DNA from 3 places in the Streptomyces sp. ID05-39B genome. Region 1 is predicted to be linked to each of the others. Evidence: riboswitches for the same ligand, from Rfam matches in the RefSeq annotation. Region 1 holds a riboswitch; each other region holds the start of a gene.

Region 1 (9,820 bases):
TGACGACTTGCGGCACGTGGTCGGCCGGGACGGCGACGACGGCGAGGTCGACGTGTCCGTCGATGTCGCGCACCGAGCGGTGGGCGGGTACGCCGTCGAGTTCCTTGAGGTCCTCGGGGAACGCCTTGTTCACCGCGTAGAGGGCTCCGGTGAAGCCGGCCTCCCGCAGGTTGCCGAGGACACTGCGGCCGACGCCGCCGGGGGTGCGGCCGGTGCCGATGACGGCGATCGAGCCGGGCACCAGCAACCGCCGCACGGAGTGGGCCTCGGCTCGCTGTTCGCGCGCGCGCTGCACGGCCAGGGAGCGTTCGGTGGGTTCGAGGTCGAACTCCAGGCGGACGACGCCGTCCTCGAAGCTGCGCTTCTGGGTGTAGCCGGCGTCGGTGAACACCTTGATCATCTTGTTGTTCGCGGGGAGCACCTCGGCGGCGAACCGTCGGATGTCCCGCTCGCGCGCGACGGCCGCGATGTGTTCGAGAAGGGCGGAGGCGACGCCCCGTCCCTGGTGGGCGTCCTGCACGAGGAAGGCGACCTCGGCCTCGTCGGCGGGGGCGGTGGCGGCCATCCCGTCGGCCCCGATGCGGTCGTAGCGTACGGTGGCGATGAACTCGCCGCCGACCGTGGCCGCGAGTCCCACCCGGTCCACAAAGTCGTGGTGCGTGAAGCGGTGGACGTCCTTCGCGGACAGTCGCGGATAGGGCGCGAAGAAGCGGTAGTACTTCGACTCGTCCGACACCTGCTCGTAGAAGCTGACCAGGCGCTCGGCGTCATCGACGGTGATGGGGCGGATGCGCGCGGTGCCGCCGTCGCGCAGCACCACGTCGGCTTCCCAGTGGGCGGGATACTCGTGGCGGTCCGGCGCGCTCTGCATGGGCCCCAGAGTACGGCTCGCGTATGACTACGGCGCGAGGCAGTCTGTGGGGGACGGAGGTCGGATCGAGGCCGCGATCCGACGACCGCACCGGGACGGGACACACGGACCGTCCTCACACGCATGATGTGTGGAACACTGGTCTAGACAACCTGAGACACTGAAGGGCAGCATCACATGGCTGAGCGCCGCGTCAACGTCGGCTGGGCCGAGGGCCTTCACGCCCGCCCCGCTTCCATCTTCGTCCGAGCCGCCACGGCCGCAGGCGTCCCGGTGACGATCGCCAAGGCGGGCGGCAACCCCGTCAACGCGGCCTCCATGCTGGCCGTCCTCGGCCTGGGCGCCCAGGGCGGCGAGGAGATCGTCCTCACCTCCGAGGCCGAGGGTGCGGACATCGCCCTCGACCGGCTGGCCAAGCTGGTCGCCGAGGGTCTCGAGGAGCTCCCCGAGACCGTCTGAGCCGGTTGCCGCACTCAGCGGCCGAGAGCCGCGTCACCCGATCCGGGTGGCGCGGCTCCGCTGTTCTCCGACCCGGACGGAATTGCCGGGGGCGTGCCGGAAATAGTCCGCGGGCACAGGAAGAGCGCGCCACCGAAATACGGGGCACGCCGGAAAAAGAGCAGCGAAAATACCTCTCCGCCGAATTCACTTCTTTGTATACGGCCCTCTTGTTAATGCCGGAGGCCGGACATGTTTACGACGTGTTGCGAAGTCCTCACACGGTCCTGGCGGTCGCCGCCGGAAAAGCGCAGCCGGTGTGCGGAGGTCGCGCGCTCGGTGTGCAGCGCCGTGACCGCCCGCGCGCGCTCCGCGTCGCCGCGCGCCACCGCATCCACGATCGCGCCGTGCTCCGCCCAGGACTCCACGGGACTGGCGGGCGCCTCCACCGCGTACATCCAGGAGATCTTGTGGCGCAGCTGGGTGAGCGTCGAGGTCAGGGCGTGGCTGCCGGAGGCCTGGGCGAGGGTCTCGTGGAACCAGCCCCCCAGGGAGCGCAGATCCTCGCTGTTGCCCCGCCTGGCGCGCTCCTGGCCCAGCCTGACGAGGCCGCGGAGCACCTTGAGATGCGCCTCGGTGCGGCGCTGGGCCGCTCGGGCGGCGCCGAGCGGCTCCAGCAGCATCCGCATCTCCAGCAGGTCGGCGGCCTCCTGCTCGGTCGGTTCGGCCACGCACGCGCCCGCGTGCCGCCGGGTGACGACGAAGCCCTCGGCCTCCAGCGTGCGCAGGGCCTCCCGGACGGGGACACGCGAAACGCCGTAGCGGCGCGCGAGGAGTTCCTCGGTGAGGCGGCTGCCGCGCTCGTAGACACCCGCGACGATGTCGTCCCGGATGGCCGTGCACACCGAGTGCGCCGGAATACGCATGACCGACCTCCGCCTTAATCCCCGTGAAACGTCGACGATTGACGTGTGTTCCGTGACTCTATTGCAATCAGCGGGGATTTCCGATGGCGGGTCGAAATCCATGGATATTTTTTGGACAGCACGGTCCCTGAAACGACGAAAGCCCCGGCCAAGAGGGCCGGGGCCGTACGATCTGTCGCCGTACGTCGTCAGATGTGCACGCCGTGCGTGCGGAGGTAGGCGGCCGGATCGATGTCCGAGCCGTACTCCGCGCTGGTGCGGGCCTCGAAGTGCAGATGCGCGCCGGTGACGTTGCCGCTGGCGCCGGACAGGGCGATCTGCTGGCCCGGAGCGACCTTCTGGCCCACCGAGACGGCGATGGACGACAGGTGGCCGTACTGCGTGTACGTGCCGTCGTTCATCCGGATCACGACCTGGTTGCCGTAGGCGCCGCCCCAGCCTGCCTCGACGACGGTGCCGAGGCCCACCGCGTGCACGGGGGTGCCGCTGGCGGCGTGGAAGTCGATGCCGGTGTGGCTGCCGGAGGACCACAGGGAGCCGCCGGACCCGTAGCCGGTGGAGACGTAGGAGCCGCTGATCGGCGACACGAAGGTGTTGAGGCGCTCGCGCTCGGCCGCGCGCGCCGCGCGCACCCTGGCCTCGCGCTCCGCCTCGGCCTTGGCCGCGGCCCGGGCGGCGGCCTTCTTGCGCTCGGCCTCCTGCTCGGCGGCCCGCTTCTGAGCGTCGGCCTGGTCGTCGATCTGCTCGGCGACCGTGTCGCCGATGGAGACGACCGGGATGAGGCCGGTCTGCTCGACGGGGTTCTCCGCGGCGAGGGCGGGGCTGGAGGCGACGGTGCCGATGACACCGGTGGTGGTGAGCGCCGCGATGCCCGCCGCGCGGGCGGTCGTACGCTTCATCCGGCTGGGACGACGGTGCTTCCCGGTGGCGCAAGTGGACGCCATGTAGTTGAGCGGTCCTTTCCTTCCCTCTCGCCTACCGGGTTAGCTGACGGGTTCGGAGCAGGAAGGTCTCCTACGGACCCCCTCGCGAAACGCGCGGGCGTCCGATTCACCCCAGGGACTGCCTAGTTGGGTCCCCGGCTCCCCTGGCTCGCGCCATGCGGGGACTCGGCGATGACTGTCCGGTGCCGCGGTTGCGGCGCACTGCCTGACGAACAGCCCGGTTGAAACTAGACGCGGCGGCCGTCAATCCCCAAACAGAACGCGACTTTTGTAGCGCATGCCACAGGGCAGACAGGCAACCTTCCCTCAATTCGGACATCAAGGGGCCCTGGTGACACATCCGTCCACCAGGGCCCCTTCACACGCGCGGCGCCGCGGTCCTGCTCCGCGGTCCGTTCAGCGTGCCCACTGCTCCGTCCGCTCGGAGCTTCCGCTCCGCGCTGCCACGCGCGAACCGCTTCGCGATCCGTTCCGCCGCCCTACTCCGCGGAGACGACCTTCACCTCACCGATACCGAGGGCCTCGACCGGCGCCTTGATCGCGGCTGCGTCGCCGACGAGGACCGTCACCAGGCGATCCACCGGGAAGGCGTTCACCACCGCCGCCGTGGCCTCCACGGTGCCGGTCGCGGCGAGCTGCTGGTACAGCGTCGCCTGGTAGTCGTCGGGCAGGTGCTGCTCCACCTGGTCGGCCAGGGTGCCCGCCACGGCGGCGGCCGTCTCGTACTTCAGGGGCGCAACCCCGACGAGGTTCTGCACGGCGACGTCACGTTCGGCGTCGGTCAGGCCCCCCTCGGCGAGGGTGCGCAGCACCTTCCACAGGTCCTCCAGCGCGGGACCGGTGTTCGGGGTGTCGATGGAACCGCTGATGGCGAGCATCGCGGCGCCCGAGCCGTCCGGCGCGGACCTGAGGACCTGCCCGAAGGCGCGCACGCCGTAGGTGTAGCCCTTCTCCTCGCGCAGGACGCGGTCCAGCCGGGAGGTGAGCGTGCCGCCGAGGCAGTAGGTGCCGAGGACCTGCGCGGGCCACACGCGTGCGTGCCGGTCGGCGCCGATGCGACCGATCAGCAACTGCGTCTGGACGGCGCCTGGGCGGTCCACGATGACGACCCGTCCGGTGTCGTCGGCGGTCACCGGCGGTACCGGACGCGGCTGGCCCGCGGAGCCCGTCCAGGCGCCCAGGGTGTCGCCGAGGAGCGCGTCGAGGTCGACTCCTGTGAGGTCGCCGACGACCACGGCGGTGGCCGTGGCGGGCCGGACGTGCCTCTCGTAGAAGGCGCGTACGGCGGCGGAGTCGATCTTCTCCACGGTGTCCGCGGTGCCCTGCCGCGGACGCGACATGCGCGCGGTCGCCGGGAACAGCTCCTTGGAGAGCTCCTTGGCGGCACGCCGGGACGGGTTGGCCAGCTCGTGCGGGATCTCGTCCAGGCGGTTGCGGACGAGCCTCTCGATCTCGCTGTCGGCGAACGCGGGGGCCCGCAGGGCGTCGGCGACCAGACCGAGGCCCTTGGCCAGGCGGGAGACCGGAACCTCCAGGCTGAGCCGGACGCCGGGGTGGTCGGCGTGCGCGTCGAGGGTGGCGCCGCAGCGCTCCAGCTCGGCGGCGAAGTCCTCGGCGGAGTGCTTGTCGGTGCCCTCGGAGAAGGCTCGCGCCATGAGCGTGGCCACGCCGTCGAGGCCGGCCGGCTCGGCGTCCAGGGGCGCGTCGAGGATGACCTCGACGGCGACGACCTGCTGGCCGGGGCGGTGGCAGTGCAGGACGGTCAGGCCGTTGTCGAGCGTCCCGCGCTCGGGGGCCGGGAACGCCCAGGGCCTGGCCTCGCCCGCCCGGGGCTGGGGGTGGAAGTCCATCGCGGCGAGCTCGGTCACTGGGCCGCCTCCTCGTTCTCGTCCTCGTCGGCGGTGTTCGCGGCGGGCTCGGTGGGCTCGTAGACCAGTACGGCGCGGTTGTCGGGGCGCAGGCGGGCCTCGGCGGCCTCCCGGACCTCCTCCGCCGTGATCTCCAGCACACGCTGGACGGCGGTCAGGGCGAGTTGCGGGTCACCGAACAGCACCGCGTACCGGCACAGTTCGTCGGCGCGGCCGGCGACCGTACCCAGGCGGTCGAGCCACTCGCGCTCCAACTGGGCCTGAGCGCGCTCCATCTCCTCGTCCGTGGGGCCTTCCTCGGCGAACCGGGCCAGCTCCTCGTCGATGGCCGTCTCGATGACGGGCACCTCGACATCGCCGGACGTCTTGACGTCCAGCCAGCCCAGGGAGGGCGCGCCGGCCAGGCGCAGCAGGCCGAAGCCGGCCGCCACAGCCGTACGGTCGCGGCGGACCAGGCGGTTGTAGAGGCGGGAGGACTCGCCGCCGCCGAGCACGGTGAGCGCCAGGTCGGCCGCGTCGCACGCGCGTGTGCCGTCCTGCGGCAGCCGGTAGGCGGCCATCAGCGCGCGGGCCGGGACCTCCTCCTCGACGACCTCGCGCAGCTGCTCGCCCATGACGTCGGGCAGGGAGCCGTCACGGGGCTCGGGCTTGCCGTCGTGGGTGGGGATGGAGCCGAAGTACTTCTCGATCCAGGCGAGCGTCTGCTCCGGGTCGATGTCTCCGACGACCGACAGGACGGCGTTGTTGGGCGCGTAGTACGTGCGGAAGAACGCGCGCGCGTCTTCCAGGGTCGCCGCGTCCAGGTCGGCCATCGAGCCGATCGGCGTGTGGTGGTAGGGGTGGCCCTGCGGGTAGGCGAGAGCGGTCAGCTTCTCGAACGCCGTGCCGTAGGGGACGTTGTCGTAGCGCTGGCGGCGTTCGTTCTTGACGACGTCGCGCTGGTTCTCCATCGACTCGTCGTCCAGTGCGGCGAGCAGGGAGCCCATACGGTCGGCCTCCAGCCAGAGGGCGAGCTCCAGCTGGTGGGTGGGCATGGTCTCGAAGTAGTTGGTGCGCTCGAAGCTCGTCGTGCCGTTGAGCGAGCCTCCTGCGCCCTGGACCAGCTCGAAGTGGCCGTTGCCCTTGACCTGGGCGGAGCCCTGGAACATCAGGTGCTCGAAGAGGTGAGCAAGGCCGGTACGGCCCTTGACTTCGTGGCGCGAGCCGACGTCGTACCAGAGACACACCGCCGCGACGGGGGTCAGGTGGTCCTCGGAGAGCACCACGCGCAGGCCGTTGGCCAGGCGGTGCTCGCTCGCTGTCAGGCCTCCGGAGCCTGCCTGGGCTGTGGCCGTGTGACCCATGGGCATGTACGTCCTTCCGATCGCGGACGCGGTCGTCGAAACCGCGGTTTTCCTGCCGGTCCTGCCACTGTATGCAAGCGTGCGGAGCCGCGGTGAAGTTCCCGGGCGGCGTACGCCGAGAGCGAGATCGCGTAGCCTGCGGACAGCCGTGAACGAGGTGCCGCTCCGGCCGGTCCGGTCGCCGACGCCCGGGCCATGGGACGCGCTGTCAGTGCCACGGTCCACAATGGTCCGCGTAGATCCCGTCACACGCCTCAGCAAGAGTGAGCCGAAGGGCGCGCGTCGACACCGACGTGAGCGCCCCGCAGGCGAGCGACCAGGAAACAGGAGGAGCCGGCAGCGATGGCCCGCCGCAGCACGAAGACCCCGCCGCCCGACGACTCGTACGAGGAGCGGATCCTCGACATCGACGTCGTCGACGAGATGCAGGGCTCCTTCCTCGAGTACGCGTACTCGGTCATCTACTCCCGCGCCCTGCCGGACGCCCGCGACGGCCTCAAGCCCGTCCACCGCCGCATCGTCTACCAGATGAACGAGATGGGCCTGCGCCCCGACCGCTCATACGTGAAGTGCGCGCGTGTCGTCGGCGAGGTCATGGGCAAGCTGCACCCGCACGGCGACGCGTCGATCTACGACGCCCTGGTCCGCATGGCCCAGCCGTTCTCCATGCGGGTGCCCCTGGTCGACGGCCACGGCAACTTCGGCTCGCTGGGCAACGACGACCCGCCGGCCGCCATGCGGTACACGGAGTGCCGTCAGACCGCGGCGACGAGCCTCATGACCGAGTCCATCGACGAGGACACGGTCGACTTCACCCCGAACTACGACGGCCAGGAGCGGGAGCCGGTGGCGCTGCCCGCCGCCTTCCCGAACCTCCTGGTCAACGGATCCTCGGGCATCGCGGTCGGCATGGCCACGAACATGCCGCCGCACAACCTGGGCGAGGTCATCTCGGCCGCCCGCCACCTGATCCGCTTTCCGAACGCGGATCTGGACACGCTGATGAAGCACGTCCCCGGCCCCGATCTGCCCACCGGCGGCCGGATCGTCGGTCTCTCCGGGATCAGGGACGCCTACGAGACGGGCCGCGGCACCTTCAAGATCCGCGCCACGGTGTCGGTGGAGACCGTGACGGCCCGCCGCAAGGGCCTCGTCGTCACCGAACTGCCCTTCGCCGTCGGCCCCGAGAAGGTCATCGCCAAGATCAAGGATCTGGTCGGCTCGAAGCGGATCCAGGGCATCGCCGACGTCAAGGACCTCACCGACCGCGCGCACGGACTGCGCCTGGTCATCGAGATCAAGAACGGCTTCGTGCCGGAGGCCGTCCTGGAGCAGCTGTACAAGCTGACACCCATGGAGGAGTCCTTCGGGATCAACAACGTGGCGCTGGTCGACGGCCAGCCCCTCACGCTGGGCCTCAAGGAGCTGCTCGAGGTCTACCTCGACCACCGCTTCGAGGTCGTCCGGCGGCGCAGCGAATTCCGCCGGACCAAGCGCCTCGACCGCCTGCACCTGGTGGAGGGCCTGCTCACGGCGCTCGTCGACATCGACGAGGTCATCCGCCTGATCCGCTCCAGCGACAACAGCGCGCAGGCCAAGGAGCGCCTGATCGAGCGCTTCTCCCTGTCGGAAATCCAGACCCAGTACATCCTCGACACGCCGCTGCGCCGGCTGACCAGGTTCGACCGCATCGAGCTGGAGGCGGAGCAGGAGAAGCTCACCGAGGAGATCGCCGAGCTGACCCGGATCCTGGAGTCGGACGCGGAGCTGCGCAAGCTGGTCTCGGCGGAACTGGCCGCGGTCGCGAAGAAGTTCGGCACCGAGCGTCGTACGGTCCTGATGGAGTCGGCGGGCACGCCTGCCGCCACCGTGCCGCTCCAGGTCGCCGACGCCCCGTGCCGGGTGCTGCTCTCCTCCACGGGGCTGGTGGCCCGTACGGCGAACGCCGAGCCCTTCGCGGAGGACGCGGACGCCCGGCGGACCAAGCACGACGTGATCGTGTCGGCGGTGCCCGCCACCGCGCGCGGGGAGATCGGCGCGGTCACCTCGACGGGCCGGCTGCTGCGGATCAACGTCGTCGACCTGCCACAGCTGCCGGACACGGCGTCGGCACCGAACCTCTCGGGCGGCGCCCCGCTGACGGAGTTCGTCCCCGTGGAGGGCGACGAGACGGTGGTCTGCCTGACCACGCTCGACGAGTCCTCCCCGGGCATCGCGCTCGGCACCGAACAGGGTGTCGTCAAGCGGGTGGTGCCCGACTATCCGACCAACAAGGACGAGCTGGAGGTCATCACCCTGAAGGAGGGCGACCGGATCGTCGGCGCGGTCGAACTGCGCACGGGCGACGAAGACCTGGTCTTCATCACGGACGACGCCCAGTTGCTGCGCTTCCAGGCGGCGCACGTCCGCCCGCAGGGCCGCCCTGCCGGCGGTATGACGGGCATCAAGCTCACCGACGGCGCGAAGGTGATCTCCTTCACCGCGGTGGATCCGGCTGCGGACGCAGTGGTGTTCACGGTCGCGGGCTCGCGCGGCACCCTGGACGACTCCGTCCAGACGACCGCCAAGCTGACCCCGTTCGACCAGTACCCACGCAAGGGGCGTGCCACCGGCGGCGTGCGCTGCCAGCGGTTCCTGAAGGGCGAGGACTGCCTGTCACTGGCCTGGGCGGGGCCCGTCCCGGCGCGGGCCGCGCAGAAGAACGGCACCCCGGTCGACCTGCCGGAGATCGACCCGCGCAGGGACGGCTCGGGCATGTCGCTGGGGAAGACGGTGTCGGTGGTGGCCGGCCCGGTCTAGGGCCTCTCGACGGCGTCGGCGGCCTCGTCCATGCCCTCGACGGCCTCTTCGCCGGTCTGCTCCTCGGGATCCTGTACGTAGCGAAGGACGCCCCACATGCCGCGCTCGTCGGCGTGCGGGGCGTCGTTCTCACAGGCCTCCAGTTCCTTGGCGAGGGCCGCGCTGTCGATGCCGGAGCCGATCAGGACGAGCTGGGTGGGGCGTTCCTCGGCGGGGCCCCAGGGCTCGGGGTAGAAGCGCAGGAAGCGCCCGACGGCGTGCACGCGGTACCGGTTGGCGGGGTCGTGCGGCCCGAAGTCGACGTACCCCTTGATGCGGTAGAGCCCCTCGGGCCGGCTGTCGAGGAACGGCATCAACCGGCGCGGGTCCAGCGGGACTTCGGAGACGAAGGACAGGCTGTCGTAGGCCAAGTGCAGATGATCAACGTGATCAATGTGATCGCCGTGAGCGTCATGCCCGTCGTGTCCGGCGTTGCCGTCCTGCCGGTGCAGGTCGTCGAAGGAGAGCTGGCCGACGCGCTCCTCGTTCGGTCGGCACTCGAAGAGCAACTCGGGATCGACACGGCCGTAGGTGGCCGGTACGACGGCTGCCCGGTCGGTGAGCGAGCGCACGAGGCCGAGGACACGGTCGG
Region 2 (9,820 bases), on a different contig from region 1:
CCAGCAGCTACGGGTCGCCCTCATGGCCGCCGAGGGCGCGACGAACCGCGAGATCGCCGTCCGCCTCGCCCTCAGCCCCCGCACCATCGACCACCACCTGCGCGGCGTCTTCAACCGCCTGGGCATCCGCTCCCGCATCGAACTCGTCCGACTGCTGGCCGAGGGAGGCGACTAGGGCGTGTTTCGAAAGTCCCGCCTGCCGGGCGACGCCTGGCACGCACGCTCGCCGCGTTGTCGGGATCATCCCGATACAACCAGTATCGGGACGACCCTCCGCCTTGCGATCGCACGCACCAGACGCCGCCCGGCCTGCCCTTCGGGCAGACGACGCTACTTTCGAAACACGCCCTAGGGCGTGCGGGACCAGCTCCACCGCTCGGGCTCGGTCCGGCTCCGGAACGTCTCCGCCTCCCACGTCCCGTCCAGCCGTGAGGCGAGCCAGCCGGGCGCGGCCGTACGGAACGCGGCGGGCGCGAGCGATCCCGAACCGGCGGGCAGCGCGCCGAGCAGCGGGGCCCCGGCGATGTCGGGCAGGTCGCTGACATTGCACCGCATCGCCAGATCGGGCGAGTCGGGCCATGACCCGATCACCACCCCCAGCAACTCCAGGCCGCGCGACCGCAGTTCACGGGCCGTCAGGTCGGTCGTGTTGAGCGTGCCCAGACCCGCCGACGCCACCACGAGCACCGGCGCCCGCAGCATCTCCGCGGCGTCGGCCAGCGTGCCGCCCGCCTCGTCGAACCGCACCAGGAGCCCGCCGGCCCCCTCGACGAGGACCAGGTCGTGCTCGGTGGCCAGCTTCGCCGCCGCGTCGGCGACCTCACGCGGCCGCACCGGCACCATCCCCGCCCGCAGCGCCGCCGTCGCGGGCGCCAACGGCTCCGGATACCGGGCGAGTTCGGAGGTGGTGACCGCGCCCGCCAGCCGCGCGACCTCGTCCGCGTCACCGCGCTCGTCGGGCCGTACGCCGGTCTGCGCGGCCTTCAGTACGGCCACCGAGCGGCCCGCCGCGAGGGCGGAGGCGGCGACGGCCGCGGTCGTGACGGTCTTGCCGACCTCCGTGCCCGTTCCCGTGATCACCAGGATCGGCATGTTCATCCCTCCCGTGCCACCGCGCACACCGCCCGCGCGATCCGTGCCACGTCCTCGTCGCCGGTGACGTACGGCGGCATCGTGTAGACGAGGTCGCGGAACGGCCGCAGCCAGACGCCCTCGCGCACGGCGGCCTCGGTGGCGGTCCTCATGTCCACCGGGTGGTCGAGCTGGACGACCCCGATCGCGCCGAGCACCCGTACGTCCTTCACGCCGGGCAGGTCCACGGCCGGAGCGAGCCCCTCGCGCAGGCCCGTCTCGATCCGCCGGACCTCGGCGAGCCAGTCCTGTCCGAGGAGCAGCTCGATCGAGGCGCAGGCGACCGCCGCGGCCAGCGGGTTGCCCATGAACGTCGGACCGTGGGCCAGCACCGGCACCTCGCCCCGCGAGATGCCGTCGGCCACCCGAGGTGTGCACAGCGTCGCCGCCATCGTCAGATAGCCGCCGGTCAGCGCCTTGCCGACGCACATCACATCCGGGGTCACCCCGGCGTGGTCCGCCGCGAACAGCGCGCCAGTGCGCCCGAAACCGGTTGCGATCTCGTCGAACACCAGCAGCACGTCATGCGCGTCGCACGCCTCGCGCAGCACCTGCAGATACGCGGGGGAGTGGAACCGCATCCCGCCCGCGCCCTGCACCACCGGTTCCACGATCACCGCGGCCAGCTCGTCGGCGTGCCGCCCGATCGCCGCCCGCAGCTCACCGGCGTACGCCTCGTCGTACTCCGCGGGGGGCGGGCCGACGAAGACCTGCCGGGGCAGGACCCCGGTCCACAGGTCGTGCATCCCGCCCTCGGGGTCGCACACGGTCATCGGCTGCCAGGTGTCGCCGTGGTAGCCGCCGCGCCAGGTCAGCAGCCGCTGCTTGCGGGGGTGGCCCAGCGAGCGCCAGTACTGGAGGCACATCTTCACCGCGACCTCGACCGACACCGACCCGGAGTCGGCGAGGAACACATGCTCAAGACCCTCGGGCGACATGTCGACAAGCAGCTTCGCCAGCCGGACGGCGGGCTCGTGGGTGAGCCCGCCGAACATCACATGGCTCATCCGCCCGACCTGGGACCGCGCGGCCTCGTCGAGCACCGGGTGGCCGTAGCCGTGGATCGCCGACCACCAGGACGACATGCCGTCGACCAGTTCGCCCGAGCCGTCCGCGAGCCGCAGCCGCACCCCGCTCGCCGACTCCACGACGAGCGGGTCCACCCTGCCCGGCATCGGACCGTACGGATGCCACACGTGCCGCCGGTCCAGATCCAGCAGCTCGGACACGGCCCCCTCAGGCATTGGGAGCGAGGTCCGTACCGGCGCCCCGGCGACGGACGGCGACCAGGTCCGTACGGGCCTCGTTCGCCGGCGCCGCGGGAACCGACCCGCAGACACCGCCGCCGTCCTCGTGGGACCCGCAGACGCCGCCGCCGTCCTCGTGGGACCCGCAGACACCGCCGCCCTGGTGCGAACCGCAGCCGCCTGCGGCCTCGTGGGACCCGCAGCCGGCACTCGCCCGGTGCTCCGGCAGGGTCACCTCGCCCGCGCCCTCCACCTCGAACCCGGCGTCCGCGATCATGTCGAGGTCGGCCTGTCCGGCCTGGCCCTCGGTGGTGAGGTAGTCGCCGAGGAAGATGGAGTTGGCCAGGTTCAGCGCGAGCGGCTGCATCGAGCGCAGATGGACCTCACGGCCGCCCGCGATGCGCACCTCCACGTCCGGGCAGACGAACCGCACCATGGCCAGGATGCGCAGACAGCGCTGCGGGGTGAGGTTCCACTCCGTGGCCAGCGGGGTTCCCTCGACCGGGATCAGGAAGTTCACCGGCACGGAGTCCGGGTCCAGTTCGCGCAGCGAGTAGACGACGTCGACCAGGTCCTCGTCCGACTCGCCCATGCCGGCGATCAGCCCCGAGCAGGCCGAGAGACCGGCCGCGTGCGCCTTTTGCACCGTGTCCACCCGGTCGGCGTACGTGTGGGTGGTCGTGATGTCCGCGTACGTCTCCTCGGACGTGTTCAGGTTGTGGTTGTAGGCGTCCGCGCCCGCCTCGCGCAGCCGCTCCGCCTGACCGTCGGAGAGCAGGCCCAGGCAGGCGCACACCTCGACGCTCTCGTGCTGGTCCTTGATCGTCCTGATGGTCTCGGAGACCCGGTCGACATCCCGGTCGGTCGGGCCGCGCCCGGACGCCACCAGACAGACGCGCTTTGCGCCCCCGGCCAGCCCCGCGGCGGCGGCCCGCGAGGCCTCGTCGGGCTTGAGCCAGGTGTACTTGAGGATCCCGGCCGTGGAGCCGAGTCGCTGGGAGCAGTAGGAGCAGTCCTCCGGGCACAGGCCCGACTTCAGGTTGACGAGATAGTTGAGTTTCACCCGTCGCCCGAACCAGTGACGGCGCACCTTTCCGGCCGCGGCCACCACGTCGAGCAGGTCGTCGTCGGACGTGGCCAGGACGGCCAACGCCTCTTCGCGGGTCGGCAGCTCGCGCCGAAGCCCCTTGTCCACCAGCGTGTTCAGCAGGTCCATGAGAGCCGATCCTGTCTTACCGGCCGTTTCCGGGCCAGGGAGAGTTCGTACAACACAGGGCATTGGAGGTGTGGGTATTGCCACACCATGGGATACGAGCCGTGCGGCTAGTGTCTGTCCACTGCCTACAAATTCCGCGGAGGACGAGCCATGGCGTTCGGCTGGATCGACGAGCAGGCGCGGCTGCGCCGGAGCGCCGGACTCGTACGGACGCTGCGCCCCCGTCCGGCCGAGTCGCCGCTCCTCGACCTCGCGAGCAACGACTACCTGGGCCTGGCCCGGCACCCCGAGGTCACCGAGGGCGCGGCGAGGGCCGCGCGGACCTGGGGCGGTGGCGCGACCGGCTCCCGGCTCGTCACCGGCACCACCGAACTCCACGCCGAACTGGAGCGGGAACTGGCCGACTTCTGCGGCTTCGAGGCGGCCCTCGTCTTCTCCTCCGGGTACGCCGCCAACCTCGCCGCGGTCACCGCGCTGGCTCCGCACGGCTCCCTGCTCGTGTCCGACGCGGGCAACCACGCCTCGCTCATCGACGGCTGCCGGCTGGCGCGCGCGACGACGCAGGTCGTCGCGCACGCCGACCCGGACGCCGTGCGCAAGGCGCTGGACACCTGGGACGGGGGCCCGGCCGTGGCGGTCTCCGACACGGTCTTCTCCGTCGACGGGGACGCGGCCCCGCTGGCCGCCCTCGCCGAGGTCTGCCGGGAGCACGGCGCCGGGCTGGTCGTCGACGACGCCCACGGCCTCGGCGTCCTCGGCGGCGGCGGCCGGGGGGCCCCGCACGCGGCGGGACTGGCGGGCGCCGACGACGTGGTCGTCACCCTCACGCTGTCCAAGTCGCTGGGCAGCCAGGGCGGCGCCGTGCTCGGCCCCGCACGCGTGATCGACCATCTGGTCAACGCGGCCCGGACGTTCATCTTCGACACGGGCCTCGCCCCGGCGGCGGCGGGCGCGGCCCTAGCCGCCCTGACGCTGCTGCGCCGCGAGCCGGAACGAGCGGCGCGCGCGCGTGAGGTGGCGGGCGAACTGCACGCACGCCTGACGGCCGCGGGTCTGGAAGCGGTGCGTCCGGACGCCGCGGTCGTCTCCGTGCGGGCTCCGTCCCCGGAGGGGGCCCTGCGATGGGCGGCGGACTGCCGGTCGGCAGGCCTGGCCGTGGGCTGCTTCCGCCCTCCTTCCGTGCCCGACGGCATCTCACGCCTGAGGCTGACCGCCCGCGCCGACCTCACTCAGGAGCAGATCGAACGCGCTGTACGGGTGATCGGCGAGACACGACCATGAGTCGGCGTGACACGGCCGGGCGCCGGCGGACGGTGGCCGCTGGTCGGGCAGGGGTCAGCGGAACGCGGCCGTGAAGTCCGTCCAGCTCTCGGGGGAGAAGAGCAGGGCGGGCCCGGCCGGGTCCTTGGAGTCTCGTACGGCGAGCAGACCGGCCCATGGCCCGGAGGCCGGGCGGGCCGTCTCGACGCAGTTGTTGGCTCCCGTGCTGTAGCTGCTGCGCAGCCACCGCAATTCACACGGCTGGGGGAGACCGGGCGGATCGGTGCTGGAGGGGACGTTGCGAGGCGGAGCGGTCATGGTGCCTCCTTACGCGCGTCACCTAGCGCGGCGAGGTAATCCAGTGAGTCCCCGGGCGAAAGAGCGTGTGCCCGAAGGGCGTTGAAGGCCTCGGTGTAGGCCTGGAGGTCTTCTTTCCGTTCGAGATAGAGGCTACTCGTCAAGTGGTCGAGAACAACCACATCCAGATCAGAAGCGCTCGAAAACGAGAAGATTACGAAAGGGCCGGTGACGCCGATGTGCGCCCCGGCGCTGAACGGCAGCACCTGCAGCCTGACCTGGGGCAACCGCGCCGCCTCCACCAGTCGCTCCAGCTGCTGCGCCATGACCTCGGGGCCGCCCACCTCCCGCCGCAGCACCGCCTCGTCGAGCACCGCGTCCATCCTCAGCGGAGGCCGGGCCCGCAGGACGTCCTGCCTGGCCAGCCGCACCTCCACCAGCGTGTCCAGCCGGTCCTCGTCAAGGCCCTCCACCGCGGCCCGGGTCACCGCGCGGGCGTACGCCGGGGTCTGCAACAGTCCCGGCACGACGGTCGTCTCCAGGGTGCGCATCGCGCTCGCCTGCGACTCCAGGCTGATGAAGTCCCGGTAGGTGGGCGGCAGGACCCCGCGATAGGCGTGCCACCAGTGCTCCCGCCCGTCACCCTCGACCGAGCCGGCCAAAGCCAGCATCAGTTCCCGCAGTTGCGCGTCGTCCACGCCGTAGGCGTCGAGCAGTAACCGCACATCGGCCGGTTTCGTACTGCTGGTGCCGGTCTCGATCCGGCTCACCTTGGACTGGTGCCAGCCCACGAGCCGGGCCGCCTCACCACTGGTGAGCCCCGCGCGGGACCGCAGCGCCCGCAGTTCGGCGCCCAGCTTCCGGCGGCGCACCGCGGGACCGTGCTGCATGGGATCCTCCTTACTCCTTCAGGGCCCCCCATATACGCTCCGCCCTACCAGAGTTCACCGCATCGAGCGACAGATATATGCACATCTTGGTGGATCCTCACCCGTGACCGGTGCGGTGATGGCACTCTGGCGACGAAGCACCAGTCCGGGACCGTACTCGAACCATCCGCACCGTGTCGGACTCCGGTCCCGTGGGAAAGGGACGACGTCGCCATGGCAGACCACCTGGAAGCATCCGTCACTCTGCCGAGCGATCCCGCCTCGGTGTCCACGGCCCGCAACTACGTGCTCGACACCCTCGCGCAGTGGGGTCTTCCCGCCACCGCCGAGCTGGCCGACACCGTCCGGCTGATCGTCTCCGAACTCGCCACCAACGCCGTGCAGCACACCTTCGGGCAGTCACCCACCTTCACGGTGGACGTGGTCCTCGACCGTGACGAGCGGCTGCACATCGGAGTCACCGACAGTCATCCGCGCTTTCCCCAGCGACTGCCGGCCGCCGTCCAGCAGGACAACGGCCGAGGCATGGTGATCATCAGATGGCTGACCGCCGAGTGCGGCGGCAGGCTCCGGGTCCGCCCCACGCGCGAGGGCGGCAAGACCGTCTTCATCGAGCTGCCCTGGACGGTCCCCGCCGAGCAGACCGGTCCCGTCGGGCGTGTGGAACCGGTGCCGGCGGTGGGGCAGCAGGAGCCCTGACGGGCGCCAGGGGCCGCTGGCACCCGCAAAGCGGGCCCCAGGGGCCACGAGTGGATCCCGGGGCGGTGGAGGCGCGTCAGGACGCCGCCACCGCCCCGGGAGATCACTTGACCCGGCCGTACCAGACGCTCTTGGTCCAGATCTTCTGGAGCCGCACCACGTCCCCGGTCTTCGGTGAGTGCCAGATCTTGCCCTTACCGGCGTAGATCCCGACGTGGTAGACGTTCGACCCCGAGTGGAAGAACACCAGGTCCCCGGCCTTGCGGCTGCCGGCGGAGATGTGTCGCGTCTTGTTGTACTGCTGGGCGGCGGTGCGCGGCAGCTTCTTGCCCGCCTTCTTGAACGAGTACATGGTCAGCCCGGAGCAGTCGAACCTGTTCGGCCCGACGGCCCCGTACCGATACGGGGAGCCCTTCTTCGAAGCCGCGATCTGAAGTGCCTTCGTCGCCGGCGTGGCAGCCGCCGCATCGGAGGCGACACCCGGCACCACGATCGAGCCGCCCACGGCGGCGATGGCGAACGCCGAGGCCGTACCGGCCCGGGCCATGAGCGACGGGACACGATTGAGCGCAGTCATGCGCAACCCTTCGTCAGCCGCCTGTGAAGGATGACCTGTCGGATTCGGGCTGGCGAAGTTGCCCGGCCGCAGCTGCGGCTTCACCCCAAGGGCTGCTCGGCCCGGCGCCTCCCCTCGCGGGGACGTTCCGGTCCGGCGACCCGTCTTGCTCGGGTCCTCCACTCCTGCCGATGCACTTCTGTCGACTCGGGCATCCGGGCGGCGGCAGGACTCGGCGTCCGCCCGGACCGCCCCGCCGCTTGTGGCGGGGGCTTGTCGTCAGTCAGGGATCTTGGCTCACCGATGTCCGAAAATCCCAACGGAACCGGGGATTTGTGGGGTTACTCACCACTCACCCGTTCGGGTGGACACCCTGATGTTCGATCAGGTGTCAAGGTGCCATAGGGCCTCCGACCAGCGCGGGAACCCTGGATTCCGCCCACTTCCTCCCCGCTGCGCGCAACTTCTGGGCGTCGGAGAAGGCAATCACCTGTACTCCGAACAGGGGTACGCCATTTGGTCCGTTTGAGTCGTGGCCCGGACGTCACCCACACGGCGCCGGCCGCCCGGACCGGATGGCCCCGGGTCAACTGTCGGAGAGCGGCGGCATCGTGACGCGCGCCGTACGGCGCTCCCCGTCGAGCACGCGCAGCGCCCGCGCGAGCGTCGGCGCGTGCAGTTCGCTCTCGCCCCGCTGATGCATCAGCGTCAGCGCGTCCCGCAGCGCGGTCGCCCGGCTCACCAGCGCCTGGGCGGCCCGCAGCCCGCCGTAGGTGTCGCCGTGCCGGGCGGGGTTGATGCGGCCGACCAGGTCGACCACCTCCAGGTAACGGTCGATCAGCTCGGCCTCGGCGCGGGTCAGCGCCGCGGGGTGGCGTGCCTCAGCCGGCCAGTGCGGGCTTGCGCTCCGGAGTCGGTCCGTCCTCCTTGCGCCGCCGCTTGAGTGCGTCGCCCAGCCCGACCGCACCCAGGCCGAGTACGGCCCACCAGGTGAGGGTCAGGGCGGGGCCGGTCGCCGCCGCGCCGTCGAAGAACGCCACGGAGCGCAGCAGCGTGCTCCCCGCGCCCGGCGGCAGCCACTGGCCGATCGCCCCGACGGGCTCGGGCAGCATCTGCGGCGCCGAGGCCGCCCCGGAGAAGGGGTTGCCGAGGAACATCACCACAAACGCCATCGCCCCGATGCCCGGCGGGCCCAGGAGGGCCGCGCACCCGGCCACGGCCGCACCCACCGCCAGCATGGACAGGCCGAGCGTCGCCGCCTCCGCCCACCACGGGCCCGTGAGCACGCCGAGCCAGCTGTGTGCGAGCGCCGCGGCGACCACGCCCACCAGGGCCGCCGCCCCGACGAGCGCGAGCGCGGCGCGGACCCCGCGGAGCCCGAGCAGGGTCACCACCGCGCCCGCCGCGATACCGGCGATCGCCAGCGGCAGCACGCTCGCGTTGAGCGCCGCGCCGCGCGGATCCGAGGCCGGGGCGGCGACGACGTCCACCGTCGGCACCTCACCCCCTTCGGCGGCGGCCTGTCCGGTCACCGCCTGCTGCAGCAACTGGGCGACCACGGGGCTCGCGGCCGAGGCCGTGAGCAGCTCGGGGCCCTGGGCGGTCACGACCACGGCGCCGTATACGGTCCGGTCCTCGATGGCGGCGCGGGCGGCGGCCTCGTCGGCGTAGTGATGGATCTCGAAGGCGCCCTGCTGCCGAGTCAGCTTCTCCTCGATGCCCGCCGTGGCGGCGGGCGGTCCCGCCACGCCGAGCGGGAGGTCGCGGGGCGCGGTGCGCGCGGCGGGCCACGCGAAGGCCCACAGGGCGAGCGCGGAAAGGAGCGGGACGAGGAGGACGACCGCGATCGCTCGCAGGGCCGGGCCCCTCGCGGCGGGGGCGGAAGCGGTGGACATGGGGTTCCTCCAGGAGGGCGATCAAAAAGAAGGATCGTTCGTTTTAGGTGACCACCACCGTGCGCCGGATCGATGCGGCTTGTCAAGAAGGAATGTTCGTTTTAGTTTGGGCGTCATGGCACGTGTATCCCAGGCCCACCTAGACGCCCGCCGCCGGCAGATCCTCGACGCAGCCGCGCTCTGCTTCGCCCGCAACGGCTTCCACGCCACGTCCATGCAGGACGTGCTCAAGGAGGCCGACCTTTCGGCCGGAGCGGTCTACCGCTACTTCAGCGGCAAGGACGAACTGATCGCCGCGATCGTCTTCGAGGTGCTCGGCGGGGTCCGCGAGGCCTTCGAGGAGGCGGCCCGGCAGAGCCCGCCGCCACCCCTCGACCTCCTGGTGGCCTCGGTCCTCGGCCGCACCCTCGCCGCCCGCGAGTCCCTGATCGTCGACGGTGTGCCCGCCTTCCCACGCCTGGTCGTCCAGGCCTGGTCGGAGATCCCCCGCAACGCCGAACTGGCGGCAGTCCTGCGCGAGGGGTACGACTCGGTCCGCGCGGCCTGGGGCCGCATCGTCGAGGGCTACCAGAAGGCCGGCCGGATGCGCACGGACATCGCCCCGGACCACGTCGCCCGCACGATGATCG
Region 3 (9,820 bases), on a different contig from region 1:
AACCGGAAGAATGCCCCTTAACGCTTGGGATGCGGCGAACTACGCTGGGTTTTACGAATGCCGCATGGTTATGCCAGCGCGGCAGCCGTCTGTGTCGAGGGGTGGCGCAATGTCCAGGGAGCAACGCGGGCCGAACGAAAAACTCGGCGCCGTTCTCGCCCTCGCGGGAATCAGCAACGCGGGACTCGCGCGTCGCGTCAACGATCTTGGCGCACAACGCGGGTTGACGCTTCGCTACGACAAGACGTCGGTGGCGCGCTGGGTGTCGAAGGGCATGGTGCCGCAGGGCGCCGCGCCGCATCTGATCGCGGCCGCCATCGGCCAGAAGCTCGGCCGGCCCGTGCCGTTGCACGAGATCGGACTGGCGGACGCGGACCCCGCGCCCGAAGTGGGCCTGGCCTTCCCCAGGGACGTCGGCCAGGCCGTGCGCTCGGCGACCGAGCTGTACCGGCTCGACCTCGCGGGGCGCCGGGCGGGCTCGGGCGGCATCTGGCAGTCGCTGGCGGGTTCGTTCGCGGTGAGCGCGTACGCGACGCCCGCCTCGCGGTGGCTGATAACCCCGGCCGACAGTTCGGTGGCGCGCGAGGTCAACTCCGCCGAGGCCTCCGGCGCACCGCTCAAAGTCGGCCACAGTGACGTACGGAAACTGCGGGAGGCCGCCGAGGACGCCAGGCGCTGGGACTCCAAGTACGGCGGCGGCGACTGGCGTTCGTCCATGGTGCCGGAGTGCCTGCGGGTGGAGGCGGCTCCGCTGCTGCTCGGCGCGTACTCCGACGAGGTCGGCCGCGCCCTGTTCGGCGCCTCGGCGGAACTCACCCGGCTCGCGGGCTGGATCGCCTTCGACACCGGTCAGCAGGAGGCCGCCCAGCGCTACTACATCCAGGCGCTGCGCCTCGCGCGCGCGGCGGCCGACGTGCCCCTCGGGGGATACGTCCTGGCCTCCATGTCCCTCCAGGCGACCTACCGCGGCTTCGGCGACGAGGGCGTCGACCTCGCCCAGGCCGCCCTGGAGCGCAACCGCGGCCTGGCCACCGCCCGCACGATGAGTTTCTTCCGGCTCGTCGAGGCACGCGCCCACGCGCGCGCCGGTGACGCGCAGGCCGCCGGCGCCGCCCTCAAGGCGGCCGAGAGCTGGCTGGAGCGGGCCCGCGACGGCGACCACGACCCGACCTGGCTGGGTTTCTACTCCTACGACCGTTTCGCCGCCGACGCCGCCGAGTGCTACCGCGACCTGAAGGCACCACGCCAGGTGCGCCGCTTCACGGAGCAGGCGCTGTCGCAGCCGACGGAGGAGTTCGTGCGCTCGCACGGCCTGCGGCTCGTCGTGTCGGCGGTAGCCGAGCTGGAATCGGGCAATCTGGACGCCGCCTGCGCGCAGGGCGTGCGGGCGGTGGAGGTGGCCGGCCGGATCTCGTCCGCCCGCACCACCGAGTACGTCAAGGACCTCCTGCACCGCCTGGAGCCGTACGGCGACGAGCCGCGGGTGGTCGAGCTGCGTGAGCGGGCCCGGCCCCTGTTGATGACGCCGGCCTGAGCCGGCCGCGCCGGTGGCGCCTCACGGGTTTGAAGGCATTGTCAGTGGCGCAGTGCACTATCGAAGCCGGGAGGTGGTGCAGGTGCGGACGATCGGCTACGACTGCGACGTGCTGGTGATCGGAGGCGGGATCGTCGGCCTGTCGACGGCGCACGCGATCAGCCGTGCCGCGCCGGGCACCCGGGTGACCGTCCTGGAGAAGGAACCGGGCCCGGCCCGCCACCAGACCGGCCGCAACAGCGGCGTCATCCACAGCGGGATCTACTACCGCCCCGGCTCGCTCAAGGCGCGTTACGCGGTGCGGGGCTCCGCCGAGATGATCAAGTTCTGCGCGGAGTACGGCATCCCGCACGCCGTGACCGGCAAGCTGATCGTCGCGACGGACCGCGCGGAACTGCCGCGCCTGCACGCCCTGGCCCAGCGCGGCCGGGAGAACGGGATCGCGGTCCGCGAGCTGGGCCCCGCCCAGATCGCGGAGTACGAGCCGGAGGTCACCGGCCTGGCGGCGATCCACGTCGGCACGACCGGCACCTGCGACTTCACCGCGGTCGCCCGGCAGCTCGGCGAGGCCTCCGGCGCGGAGATCCGCTACGGCGCGCGGGTCGTCCGCATCGACCGCCGCCCCGACCTCGGTGTGGCGGTGCTCACCGCGCGCGGGGACGTCGTCCGCGGTCGCGTCCTGGTGAACTGCGCGGGGCTGCACTGCGACGGGATCGCCCGCCTGACCGGCGACGACCCAGAGGTCCGCATCGTCCCGTTCCGCGGCGAGTACTACGAGCTGGCCCGCCAGGGCCTGGTGCGCGGCCTGGTCTACCCGGTCCCCGACCCGGCCTTCCCGTTCCTCGGCGTGCATCTCACCCGCGGCCTGGACGGCAGCGTCCACGTGGGCCCCAACGCGGTCCCGGCCCTGGCCCGCGAGGGGTACGGCTGGGGGGTCGTCCGTCCGCGGGAGGCCGCGGCCACGGCGGCCTGGCCCGGCGCCTGGCGCCTGGCCCGCCGGCACTGGCGCCATGGCGTCGGGGAGCTGCACCGGTCGCTGTCCAAGCGCGCCTTCGTCGAGGAGGTTCGCCGCCTGCTGCCGGCGGTCGAGCCGCAGGACCTGGTCCGCGCGGTCCCCGGCGTCCGCGCCCAGGCCGTCCGCCGGGACGGCTCCCTGGTGGACGACTTCCTCATACGGCAGTCCCCGCGCGCGATCCACGTGCTCAACGCCCCCTCCCCCGCGGCGACCGCCTCCCTGCCGATCGGCCGGGAGGTGGCCCGCAGGGCACTGGCGGCCCTGCGGGCACCGGAGTCCCCGGGGACACAGGGACCGGGGACACAGGGACCGGTGTAGGCGGGCGGCGGCCCCACGGTGATCACGCCCCGTCCGTACGCACTCCGGCCGGCCCGGCCCACCCCCGCCGGCGCCCGTAAAATCGACCGCACTGTGTCTGATTCGCTGAGTACCCCAGAACCTCCCAGGCCCGCCCCCGGTGATCACCACTCCGGCGAGTCCGTCCGCCGTACCCGCGCCAAGGGGGAGCCGCGCTTCCCCGACGGTCCGAGGGCCGATCCCGCCGGGTCGCATTTCGAGCGGCGGATCAGGAGTTTCCAGCCGCGCCGCAGCCGGGTGACCGCGGGACAGGCCGACGCGCTCCAGCGGCTGTGGGCGAAGTGGGGCCTGGACATCGACGGCCACGAAGTCGACCTCGCCGACCTCTTCGGCAACGACCGTCCGGTCGTCCTGGAGATCGGCTTCGGCATGGGCGAGGCGACCGCCCAGATGGCCGCCGCCGACCCGGAGACGAACATCCTCGCCGTGGACGTCCACACACCCGGCCAGGGCAATCTCCTCAACCTGGCGAACCGGACCGGCCTGAGGAACGTCCGCGTGGCCAACGGCGACGCGATCATCCTGCTCCGCGAGATGCTCCCCCCGGACTCCCTCGACGGGCTGCGCGTCTACTTCCCCGACCCCTGGCCCAAGAAGCGTCATCACAAGCGGCGCCTCATCCAGCTGGAGTTCCTCGACCTTGCCGCGACCCGGCTGAGACCGGGCGCGCTCGTGCACTGCGCGACCGACTGGGAGCCGTACGCTCAGCAGATGCTCGAGGTGCTCACCGCGCACCCGGCCTTCGCCAACACCCGGGCCGACGGCGGCTTTTCGGCCCGCCCCGACTTCCGGCCGCTCACCCGTTTCGAGGGACAGGGGCTGGACAAGGGTCATGTGGTGAACGACCTGCTCTTCCGCCGCGTACAGCACGAGGGTCGCCCGGACCACTGACCAGCCGGAATTCCCCCCACCACCGTCCTCTCCCTCGTTAGGGTCGATGTCGTGGCCACCAGTTCCCCGTTCCCACCGCTTCCCCCGCATCCGCCGCAGCCCGGCGGCCCGGCCGAGGGCGGTGTGCTGCGGCACGCGCACTGGTGGCAGCACAAGTGGGTCCGTTACGGCGCGCTGATCACGCTGCTCGCCCTGTCGGGGCTGGTGATCCTCGCCCTGGTCCGTGAGCAGACGGGCACGGAGGGGTTCCTGGTGGGGCTGGGCCTCGCGGTGCTGCCCGTGCCGCTGCTCATAGCCGCGTTCCGCTGGCTCGACCGGGTGGAGCCCGGCCCCTGGCGGAACCTGGTCTTCACCTTCGCCTGGGGCGCGTGTGCGGCGGCGCTGATAGCGATCGTCGCGAACAGCTTCGCGGTCCGCTGGATAGCGACGGCGACGGCCGACCCCGCCCACGCCGACACCCTGGGCGCGACGGTCATCGCGCCCGTCGTCGAGGAGTCCGCCAAGGCGGCGGCCGTTCTCCTCGTGTTCCTGTTCCGCAGGCGGGACTTCACCGGGATCGTCGACGGCGTGGTGATAGCCGGGATCACCGCCACCGGCTTCGCGTTCACCGAGAACATCCTCTACCTCGGCAACGCCTTCGGCACCGACCAGCTCACCGGGGACGGCGGCATCGCCTCCGTCACCGTCGCGACGTTCTTCGTGCGCGTCGTCATGTCGCCGTTCGCGCACCCCCTGTTCACGGTCCTGACCGGCCTCGGCTTCGGCATCGCCGCGCTGTCCGGCGAGCGGCAGCGCGTGCGGCGCGTGGTGCTCCCCCTGTGCGGCCTGTTCCTCGCGATGCTCATGCACGCCCTGTGGAACGGCTCGGCGACCTTCGGCGAATGGGGCTTCTTCGCCGTGTACGGGGCCATCATGGTGCCCGCGTTCGGGGTGCTGACCTGGCTGGTGGTGTGGACGCGCCAGCGGGAGCTGGGCACCGTGCGCGACGAGTTGCCCGCGTACACGGCCGCCGGCTGGATCGGCCCGGCCGAGCCGTACGCCCTCGGCTCGATGCGGGCACGCAGGGTGGCCCGGCAGTACGCCCGCCGGCACCTGGGCAGGCCCGCGGCACGGGCGGTCGCCCAGTACGAGGCCTACGCCACCTCTCTCGCGTTCCTGCGGCACCGCGGGCGGCAGGGGCGGGGCGGCGCCGACTTCGTCGTACGGGAACGGGAGTTGCTGAACGAGTTGTGGCGGCGCAGGGAGGTGGCCCGGCCGGCGCTGGAGCACGCCTCCCGGCTGGCCGCACCCGCGCCGCTGCCGGTGTACGGGGTCTACGGCATGCACGGGGGGTACGGGTATCCGCCCGGGGCGGCGCATCCGCAGCCCGGGTACTACGGGTACCCCGGACACACCGCGTACGCCTCACCCCAGCCGCGGGCCGCCTACACCCCGTACTCCTCGCCGTACCCGCAGACCCCGTACCCGCAGACCCCGTACCCGCAGACTCCGTCCGCCCAGGCCCCGTACGCCCAGCCGCACCAGCCCTGAGCGACGCGCCGCGGCGTCGAGGACGGCGCAGGGGGCCGCCTCGTCCGCGGTCCAGCCGAAGACGTTGCCGGCCGGGGGCGAGCGGGAGGACCTCGGGGCCGGAGGAGCCGGGCTTGCCCAGAGAGGTCATGGGTGATGACAACACCCTGGCCGCCGGCGCGCGTTGCGCACCGGCGGCCAGGGTTGACGAACATCCGGGAAACATCCGGGCGTAGACCTCACCGACCCCCGTGACACTTCCCGGAAGACCTCAGGGGAACCCGGCGGGGCTCCCCTGGGAGGAATGTCAGGGGTTGAGCCCCTTGTCCCGCAGCCAGGCGGCCGGGTCGATGCCGGAGCCGCTGCCGCCCGCGTGGACCTCCATGTGGAGGTGGGCCCCGGTGACGTTGCCCGTGGCGCCGACGCGGCCGATGACGTCGCCGGTGGCGACCTTCTGGCCGATGCTGACGCCGATCGAGGACTGGTGGGCGTACCAGATCTCGGTGCCGTCATCGAGGGTGAGCACGGTCTTGTAGCCGTACGACCCGTCATACCCGGCGGCCGTGATGGTGCCGCTGTGCACGGCCTTGATCAGCGTGCCGGTGGGCGCGGCGAAGTCGAGGCCCGTGTGGTACCCGGAGGACCAGTAGGGGCCGGCCTGACCGAAGGTCGAGGTGATCGTGTACGAGGAGGTCGGCAGCGTGTACTGCTTGGCCAGCGCGGCGAGGCGCTCGGCCTCCGCCTTCTTGGCGGCTTCCTCGGCGGCCTTCTTCTTGGCGGCCTCGGCCTTGGCCGCGGCCTCCTTCTCGGCCTTGGCGACGGCGTCGGCGGCGGCCTTGGCGGCGGTGGCCTCGGCGGCTTCCTGGGCCTTGGTCTCGACCTGGGTCTGCTGCGACTCGACCTGCGCAATGATCCGGCTGCGCAGCGCCTCGCCGGCGTCGGCACCGCTGTCGGCACTCTCCTCGGCGACGGTCTCGGCGCCGAAGGTGCTGAGCGCGGGGGCCGCCGTCTCCTCGGGGGTGTCGTCGTCCGAGATGAGGGAACCCACCGAGGGCAGGTCCGGAAGGGAGATGGAGACCGGCGCCTTGCCGGTGTTGGCGCTGGCCATGCCGGCGCCGCCGACGGCGGCTATGACACCGACGCCGAGAACGGTGGAGCTGCGGGCGAGTCCGCCGCGCTGCTTGGCGACGCGGTGCTTGCCGCGCACCGGGCGAATGGAATCCTCAGTGGGGTTCCACTCCTCCCAGGGGCCCTCGTCGGTGCGGTACGTGCCGTAGCCGAAGGTCTGCTGGGCGGGCACGGTGGGGGCTTCTGGGACAGGCCGGTTGGACGCCACGCGGGCGTGCTCCTTTCCTTCCGTCGCCTACCGGGTTAGCTGACGGGTTCGGAGCGGGAAGGTCTCCTACGCGCGTATACCGGCCGTGACTGTACGGCGGCTTCCGCGCGATTCACCCCAAGTTGGTGGTTCCCCGGTTCCCTTGCGGGATTCGGCGCGTGCGCACGGAGCCGACTCTTGTGACGGCTGGGACGACCGCGCTGCGTTATCGAACGTTAATAGACTCGGGGGCGGGATTCCAAGCCGTTCCGCTTGATCAACAACATTTCTGGCCTGGACTTTCGACCCACGACCGGTGAAAAACGGGCGAGTTGACCACCGGCCGGACACCCCTCAGCAGTCACAAGGTTTTTGATGGTGACTCAGATGTGATGCGGAGGGCTCCGACGCGATCACGGAAGGTGACATCAGCGCCACCCCGAACACACCGAGGGCCGGAATCCCATGATCAGGATTCCGGCCCTCGGCCTTGAGTAGCGGGGACAGGATTTGAACCTGCGACCTCTGGGTTATGAGCCCAGCGAGCTACCGAGCTGCTCCACCCCGCGTCGGTGTGACACCAGTCTACGCCATGCGGGGGACGCTCAGAACCACGGTCGGACCCGGGGGTCCGCGCAGGGGGTCCGTCAGAGCAGATGACCGTTCGGCGCCTTGGCCTGCGCCTCGTACTCCGGAAGTACGACGACGTCCGCACCCGCGGCGGCGAGCAGGCCACTGCCGTCGGCGTCGGTGACGAAGGTGTCCGGCTCCCGCCAGGCGGTCACGACCCGGCGCGCGCCCGCGTCGAGGATGAGGCGGGCGCACGGGGCGGGCCTGGAGGAGCGCCGGGCGCAGGGTTCCAGGCTGCTGTAGACGGTCGCGCCGGCCAGCCGGGGGTCGGCGGGGCCGATCTTGGCGAGGGCCGCCTCCTCGGCGTGGACGACGGGATCGCCGGCCTCGCGGGAGTGGCCGCGCGCCAGCTCCGTGCCGTCGGCCGCCACCACGACCGCGCCGACGCTGAACGCGGTCCGCGACGGCGGGCAGGCGGCGGCCAGCTCGCAGGCCAGGGCGAGCCAGTGCCGGTCGGCGGCGGCGGGGAGCGGACCGGTACCGGGTGCGGTGGGCTCGTACGACATGAGGACCACGTCCTCGATGCGCCGGGTCCCGGTCAGGCGCAGGCGGCCACCCTGGTAGCCCCCGGGGCCGAAGAGCCGGGGCGCCTGCGGGTCGCCCACGAACAGCGGGGCCATGACGAGCTGGAGCTCGTCGGCGAGACCCGCCTTCAGGAGCTGGGTGTGGACCGTGCCGCCGCCCTCGACCATGAGGCGCCGTACGCCCCGCACGTCGTGGAGGTGTTCCAGGAGCCGGCGCCAGTCGAGGCCCGGGCCCAGCGGGACGACGCCGGCCGCGCCGCCGAGACCGAGGGCACGGGCACGGTCCGCGCCGGCGTCCGTCGTGTAGAGCACCTTGTCGCCGCCGGTGTGCCAGAACCGCGCCCCCGGGTCCAGCTCTCCGGTACCACTGACCGTCACCTTGAGGGGGTACTCCGGCTTCCCGGCGGCCACCCGGGCGGCACGGCGGACGGGCGAGTTGACCAGCAGGCGCGGGTTGTCGGCGCGGATCGTGCCGGCCCCGACCAGGATGGCGTCGACCGAGGCCCGCACCTCGTCGACCCGGTCGAAGTCGGCCGGGCCGGAGAGCAGCAGCCGGTCGGGGCCGGTGTCGTCGAGGTAGCCGTCGAGGGAGACGGCGGCGGACAGCAGGACGTACGGGTACGGCATCGGCGCGGGTCTCCCCTTGGTTCAAGTTTGAAACAAACCTACACTGGAGGCATGACGACCCGCTGGCTCACCCCCGAGGAGCAGCGCGCCTGGCGCGCGTACATCGCCGGATACCTCCTCCTGGAGGACGCGATCGACCGGCAGCTCCAGCAGGAGGCCGGCATGCCTCACGCCTACTACTCCATCCTCGCCAATCTCTCCGAGGCGCCGGAGCGGCGGCTGCGGATGACCGACCTGGCGGAGCGGCTGAAGATGACCCGCAGCAGGCTGACGTACGCGGTGACGCGGCTGGAGAAGGACGGGCTGGTGCGGCGCGAGGACTGCGAGTGGGACAAGCGCGGGAGCGTCACGGTCCTGACGGACGAGGGCATGGCGGTCCTGGAGAACGCGGCGCCCGGTCATGTGGACACCGTACGCACTCTGCTGTTCGACCGGCTGACGCCCGAGCAGGTGGGGCAGCTGGAGCAGATCTTCACGCAGGTCGCGCAGGGCTTGCAGGGGGACGGCGGCGAGGCCGCGCCCGAGGAGCTGCCCTGGCGTCGGCGCTCCTCGCCCTGCTCGGGGACGCCGTAGCCGGACCGCCGAACACCGGGCCGCCGGGCCGCTGTGAGCCGCGGCACAATTCCGTTGCTTCAAATTTAAAGCATGCGGTAGGGTCACCACCGTAGATCTGCTTCAAATCTGAAGCAGAAACCCGGACCCGGAGAACCCGCATGCTCGACACCCCCGCCGCCACCCAGCGTGCCCGCGTCCGGGTACCGCTGCGCTTCCACGACGGCTACTCGGTCGACGCCGAACTCGTCACCTTCCACGGGCTCGCCGACGGCCAGGAGCACGTCGCCGTCGTCCTCGGCAGGCCCGGCCCCGTCCCGCTCGTCCGGCTGCACTCCGAGTGCCTGACCGGCGACGTCTTCGGCTCCGCCCGCTGCGACTGCGGCCCGCAGCTGCGCGAGGCGGTCGAGCGCATCGCCGAGCACGGCGGGGTCCTGCTCTACCTGCGCCAGGAGGGCCGCGGCATCGGCCTCTACAACAAACTCGACGCCTACGCCCTCCAGGACCAGGGCCTCGACACCTACGAGGCGAACGCCGCCCTCGGGCTGCCGGAGGACGCCCGGGACTACACCGCCGCCGCCCAGATGCTGCGTGCCCTCGGCATCACGGAACTCGACCTGCTGTCCAACAACCCCGACAAGGCCGAGCAGCTCCGCGGGCTGGGCATCGGCGTCCAGGAGCGCGTGCCCACCGGCGTCTTCACCACCCCGCACAACGTGCGCTACCTGCGCGCCAAGGTCCTCACGACGCAGCACACTCTGCCGCTGGCCGACCTGGCCGACCTGACCGAACGGACGGAACTGACCGAACTGACGGGGCTGACCGAGGTCACCGCTCTCACCGAACTCAACGTGAGCTGAGGCCGA

The links. A riboswitch is a leader RNA that binds a small molecule or an ion and turns the genes downstream of it on or off. The one in region 1 is predicted to bind cyclic di-AMP.
Region 2: it holds a riboswitch for cyclic di-AMP, as region 1 does, so the genes downstream of both, P1P75_RS09175 (C40 family peptidase) here and P1P75_RS03475 (M23 family metallopeptidase) in region 1, are expected to answer to the same signal.
Region 3: it holds a riboswitch for cyclic di-AMP, as region 1 does, so the genes downstream of both, P1P75_RS32290 (M23 family metallopeptidase) here and P1P75_RS03475 (M23 family metallopeptidase) in region 1, are expected to answer to the same signal.

The regions. Positions count from the first base shown of each region.
Region 1 covers NZ_JARGEF010000007.1:33,566-43,385, reverse strand. Annotated here, with positions in the region: gene P1P75_RS03490 (GNAT family N-acetyltransferase) at 1-871, opposite strand, end outside; gene P1P75_RS03485 (HPr family phosphocarrier protein) at 1,049-1,330, shown strand; gene P1P75_RS03480 (GntR family transcriptional regulator) at 1,543-2,235, opposite strand; gene P1P75_RS03475 (M23 family metallopeptidase) at 2,424-3,179, opposite strand; cyclic di-AMP (ydaO/yuaA leader) riboswitch at 3,193-3,360, opposite strand; gene P1P75_RS03470 (pitrilysin family protein) at 3,659-5,047, opposite strand; gene P1P75_RS03465 (pitrilysin family protein) at 5,044-6,396, opposite strand; gene P1P75_RS03460 (DNA topoisomerase IV subunit A) at 6,733-9,189, shown strand; gene P1P75_RS03455 (GTP-binding protein) at 9,186-9,820, opposite strand, start outside.
Region 2 covers NZ_JARGEF010000026.1:31,059-40,878, forward strand. Annotated here, with positions in the region: gene P1P75_RS09135 (helix-turn-helix transcriptional regulator) at 1-175, shown strand, start outside; gene bioD (dethiobiotin synthase) at 349-1,092, opposite strand; gene P1P75_RS09145 (adenosylmethionine--8-amino-7-oxononanoate transaminase) at 1,095-2,375, opposite strand; gene bioB (biotin synthase BioB) at 2,368-3,594, opposite strand; gene P1P75_RS09155 (8-amino-7-oxononanoate synthase) at 3,745-4,875, shown strand; gene P1P75_RS09160 (DUF397 domain-containing protein) at 4,930-5,172, opposite strand; gene P1P75_RS09165 (helix-turn-helix transcriptional regulator) at 5,169-6,041, opposite strand; gene P1P75_RS09170 (ATP-binding protein) at 6,255-6,740, shown strand; gene P1P75_RS09175 (C40 family peptidase) at 6,844-7,317, opposite strand; cyclic di-AMP (ydaO/yuaA leader) riboswitch at 7,321-7,465, opposite strand; gene P1P75_RS09180 (hypothetical protein) at 7,883-8,158, opposite strand; gene P1P75_RS09185 (ABC transporter permease) at 8,178-9,191, opposite strand; gene P1P75_RS09190 (TetR/AcrR family transcriptional regulator) at 9,307-9,820, shown strand, end outside.
Region 3 covers NZ_JARGEF010000215.1:3,155-12,974, forward strand. Annotated here, with positions in the region: gene P1P75_RS32270 (MFS transporter) at 110-1,534, shown strand; gene lhgO (L-2-hydroxyglutarate oxidase) at 1,608-2,867, shown strand; gene trmB (tRNA (guanosine(46)-N7)-methyltransferase TrmB) at 2,961-3,797, shown strand; gene P1P75_RS32285 (PrsW family glutamic-type intramembrane protease) at 3,921-5,327, shown strand; gene P1P75_RS32290 (M23 family metallopeptidase) at 5,614-6,642, opposite strand; cyclic di-AMP (ydaO/yuaA leader) riboswitch at 6,650-6,809, opposite strand; tRNA gene P1P75_RS32295 (tRNA-Met) at 7,117-7,190, opposite strand; gene P1P75_RS32300 (dihydrofolate reductase family protein) at 7,269-8,402, opposite strand; gene P1P75_RS32305 (MarR family transcriptional regulator) at 8,454-8,975, shown strand; gene ribA (GTP cyclohydrolase II) at 9,116-9,814, shown strand; gene P1P75_RS32315 (NUDIX domain-containing protein) at 9,801-9,820, opposite strand, start outside.